2 regions of the Shewanella mesophila genome follow, and region 2 is predicted to be linked to the other one. Evidence: predicted binding sites of a transcription regulator. Region 2 holds the regulator's gene; the other holds the start of a gene.

Region 1 (2,425 bases), 2.1 Mb from region 2:
TATTTACAAACGGGTTAAAAAATTAGATGAGCGACCCCAGCAATGACGGGGAGAGTTACTAGTGTGCGTAGAATAAAGACCACGAACAGTTCCACAATATTTACCGGAATTTTACTGCCAATAAGCAGTGCGCCAACTTCACTCATATAGATAAGTTGAGTGACAGACATCGCGGCAATAATAAAACGAGTCATGTCTGATTCTATCGAGCTGGCTAAGATCGATGGAATGAACATATCGGCAAAGCCTACCACGATAGTTTTTGAGGCTTCGGTGGCTTCTGGTACTTGTAGTAGCTCCAGAAGTGGAATAAACGGCATACCTAGATAATTAAAAATCGGCGTATATTCGGCGATCATTAAGGCGACGGTCCCTATTGCCATGACAATAGGAATAACACCAAAAATCATATCGATAACGTTTTTTAAGCCATCCTTAAGGGTGTGAACTATGCCTTCAGATTTTTCAGCCTTTGTCATTGCTTGCTCAAATCCCCAAGCAAACACGCCTTTGCCCTTGGGGATCACTTCATCGTCTGGATGACGCGGAGTGTCGTCGATGTAATGATCTTTCTTCCATGACAGAGGTGGAAGTTTAGGCACTACGATAGCGGCGACAATCCCCGCAAGACAGACAGTGAGATAGAAAGGAACGAATAAGTGCTCTAGTTTAACCTGCGATATCACCACCAATGAGAAGGTGATAGATACGGCGGAGAAGGTGGTGCCGATAACGGCTGCTTCTCTTTGAGTATAAAAACGTGATTCATATTGCTTGCTGGTCATCAAGATCCCAACACTACCATCGCCAAGCCAAGAGGCCATACAGTCGATAGCGCTGCGACCCGGCAGGTTGAACACTGGACGCATGATCTTTGTGAGCAGAGTGCCAAATAACTCTAATAGACCAAAATTGAGTAGTAGCGGAAGCAACATACCTGCAAAGATAAAAACGCAAAACAGTACTGGCAGCAGATCATTTAATACCAAGGCGCCAGTATTCGCCGAGTTAATCGCTTCAGGTCCTATACCTGCGTAGGTTAGTACGATAAAGACTGCACCAACTACCCTAACAATAGCCCACATCAAACTGACATTCAGCAGTGAATGCAAGAAATGGTGCTGTAATAATGCGCGAGGTTTGAATAGCTTGCACACTAAGGTGGCTATTGCGGTTATTACTACTATGCTAGTCACGATTGCAGTTGCGGCATCACCTAGCAAGTTTTGTAGCCCTTTGGATACAATTGCGATGGGAATCGTGATCGCATCTTGATAACTGATGGGTGTCATAAATAACAACAGGCCGATCAGCGAGGGAATAAGAAAAGTCAAAAATGTCTTTATGTTATGGGGGTGTTTTTCAGCCACTTTGTTTTGCCCTAAATTACGCTGTTTTTACAACGGCAATAAATTAATCAAAAATCCATAAAATGATTTAGTATGAATATCCATTCACGAATAAGCGGGGAAGGTTACCCCCTAAGTCTAGTGATGTAAAACCTTATCTTGCTTGCTTAAGAGAATCACTGCAGCAGAATAGTTATTAGCACTTTGTGACTATTTATATTGTACTGGATATTGTTAGATTTGCATCATGTAATTTTGAGTTAAAATTGTTTGAAAACAATGTAATGGATGTATTTTCTTTTGGTGTTTTCCTGATGATTGAGGTTAAGCACAAGTGTTGAATTACTTGATTTTGATAAACTCCTTAAGGTTAGCAATGTGTTGAGCTTAATTCATGTTTAAATCATATTACTTGAGTCATTGATAATGTATTCACCGCATCAGCTTATCTGTTTGATTGTTTGGCTATACTATTTGCAAGAATAATCAAGCTGGAAGGATAATTAGGCTAGGTATGTCAGTGTTTATCGAGGCGAGTGAATGGTGGGTCGCCTCAGTCCATTATTCTCAATGTGGAGAATTGGTCGATGTTTTATTTGGTTTTATTTGGTTTTATTTGGGTGATTATGTTTAAACCGTGCACTATGCTATTACTTTGTTTTGGATATGAGTGAGAGTTTGGTTTATCCCTCTTTTTTGTATCGTCATTGCCACTTTGACTAAATCTAAAAGTGAATCTAAAGTTGTGTGATCTTGGTGTGGGATATTATAAAAATATGCGCTAGACCACTGCAGAAAAATCTTATTCGATATATGTTAATGGGATAACAACAATAAATGATAAAGGAACCATGAACTCAAGAGAGCGAAAATTATCAAAACTAGCGTTTAGATTTGGCTTGCTTGGGCTCTTTGGCCATCTTTTAGGCTTAGTTTTTGCGTCCTTAGGGTTCAGTGACTTTAATGGTCAGGGGTTTAGTTTTTATAATTTTACCCTGAGTGAGCTGGGTCAATACGGTCATTCAGAATTGGCTGTGATCTTTAATGGCGGCCTATTCTTCGGTAGCTTGAGTCTG
Region 2 (2,425 bases):
TCAGTATGCTGATAGTGCATTCAATGGTTTTGTGGCTATTGGTGCTAATTATTGGGATAGCCTTTACCCAATTGACAGGCCTGCACAACTCAAACCTTTTCCAGCAATGAGCTCTGATAATCGAGATGCTCCTGCGCACGAGTATGATCTTTTTGTCCATCTTCGATGTGATCGTTACGATATATTGCACTTGGTTGCCAATGAAGTGTGTCAGATGTTTGAGGATCTAGTCGAACTTGTTGATGAAGAACGTGGTTTTCAATTTATGGATACTCGCGATCTTACGGGGTTTGTCGATGGTACTGAAAACCCTAAAGGTCGTCATCGCCAAGAGGTGGCTTTAGTTGGCGATGAAGATAGGCCATTCCGTTCAGGGAGCTATGTGCATGTCCAAAAATATGCACATAATTTGAGTAAATGGCATAGATTGCCGCTAAAGAAGCAAGAAGATATCTTCGGTCGGACAAAGATCGATAATATTGAATATGCATCGGAAGAGAAAGCGTTAACCAGCCACACAAAGCGAGTTAATCTTAAAGATAGTAACGGTAAATCAATGGAAATTTTAAGGCAGAGCATGCCTTATGGCTCAATGAAAGAGCAGGGATTGATGTTTATCTCTAATTGCCGTAATTCGGTGCATTTCGAAAAAATGCTGCATAGCATGATCCATGGTGACGGAGAGGGACATCACGACCACCTGATGCATTTTACTCAAGCGTTAACGGGCTCAGCGTTTTTTGCGCCGTCATTGGACTTTATGGAAAGTGTCGTTGATTAACTACTGAATCCAAGTGATTAGCCAACATAGAATAAAAAACACACCTTAAAAGGTGTGTTTTTTATTCTGCAATTTTTTATGCGCTAGCTTTCTAGAGGTAAAAAGTTCGTTAATCAACTTAAGCTAAACTGAGCTAGCAAGAGTAACAGCCTCTAGTTAGTCAGCATAATTAAAAAGTGACTTCACAGTGTCTAGCGTCTTATTTACTTCTTGAATATTAGAAGGACAGATAAAAATAGTATCATCACCTGCAATAGTACCTAAGATACCTTCCGGCTTACCTATCGAGTCGAGTAGCCTTGCTATCAATTGCGCCGCCCCGGGACTGGTTCGAATCACAATCATTGATTGATTATGGTCAACATCTAGGACTAAGTTTTTTAGTGGGCTACCAGCTGTAGGCACGCCTAGCTCTGCTGGTAAGCAATAGACCATCTCCTGCTTTGCGTTACGAGTACGTACTGCGCCGAATTTGCTCAGCATTCGAGAGACTTTAGATTGATTGATATTGCTATATCCCTCAGCTTGGAGGGCATTGACGATTTCACTTTGAGAGCCAAAGCGCTCCTCTTTTAAAATCGCCTTAAAGGTCTTTACTAATTCGTCTTGATTTTTATTTGCTTGCATAGTTTTATTATTCTTTATTCAAAAATCTGGCTCATTCTGAATATAGTTAGCGTCAAAGTCAAGTGTTAATCGGAAATTGTGAATAAAAATTCACTTCAATCTTGAAGGAGAGAGAAAGGCTGGAGATGTGATAGATGAGTTGTGACTATACGTTATAGCTAGTGAAATAACAATTTAGAGTAAAAAAGTAAAATATCTGGCTACACGACTAACGGATAATTGAATTCTTTGCGTGATTACAGTAATGTTGCGCCATCGGTGAATTTAGATCTACATCACAAATATCCAAGAATTGACGGAGATAACTATGAAAGTTGCTGTACTTGGTGCCGCTGGTGGTATTGGCCAGGCTCTTGCTCTACTGCTTAAGACTCAATTGCCTGCTGGTTCAAAACTGTCCCTTTATGATATCGCTCCTGTAACGCCTGGTGTTGCGGTTGACTTAAGCCATATCCCGACTGCAGTTGAAGTCAAAGGCTTTGCTGGTGAAGATCCAACCCCAGCACTAGAAGGTGCTGATGTTGTTCTTATTTCTGCAGGTGTCGCACGTAAGCCTGGTATGGATCGCTCAGATCTATTCAATATTAACGCAGGTATTGTTCGCAATCTTGTTGAGAAGTGTGCTGCGACTTGCCCTAAGGCGCTAATCGGTATCATTACCAACCCTGTTAATACGACGGTTGCTATTGCAGCTGAAGTATTGAAAGCGGCTGGTGTATACGATAAAGCACGCTTGTTTGGTGTTACCACTCTTGATGTTATTCGCTCTGAAACTTTCGTTGCTGAAGCCAAAGGTTTAGATGTAGCTGACGTTAAAGTTAATGTTATCGGTGGCCACAGTGGCGTGACGATTCTTCCTCTACTTTCTCAAGTTGAAGGCGTTACTTTTAGCGATGACGAAGTCGCAGCTTTGACTACTCGTATTCAGAATGCGGGTACTGAAGTTGTTGAAGCGAAAGCCGGTGGCGGTAGCGCGACACTTTCTATGGGTCAAGCGGCGTGCCGGTTCGGTCTGTC

Evidence for each region. Region 2 encodes ArgR, which controls arginine synthesis, uptake and breakdown. Its sites were predicted from a motif close to ANTGAATANNTATTCANT; they were not measured.
Region 1: the regulator ArgR is predicted to act here: its motif matches at 1,442-1,459, upstream of K0I73_RS05450 (YjiH family protein).

Annotation. Positions count from the first base shown of each region.
Region 1 covers NZ_CP080421.1:1,216,689-1,219,113, forward strand. Annotated here, with positions in the region: gene K0I73_RS05450 (YjiH family protein) at 15-1,370, opposite strand; gene K0I73_RS05455 (DUF998 domain-containing protein) at 2,201-2,425, shown strand, end outside.
Region 2 covers NZ_CP080421.1:3,327,760-3,330,184, reverse strand. Annotated here, with positions in the region: gene K0I73_RS14810 (Dyp-type peroxidase) at 1-781, shown strand, start outside; gene argR (transcriptional regulator ArgR) at 938-1,408, opposite strand; gene mdh (malate dehydrogenase) at 1,716-2,425, shown strand, end outside.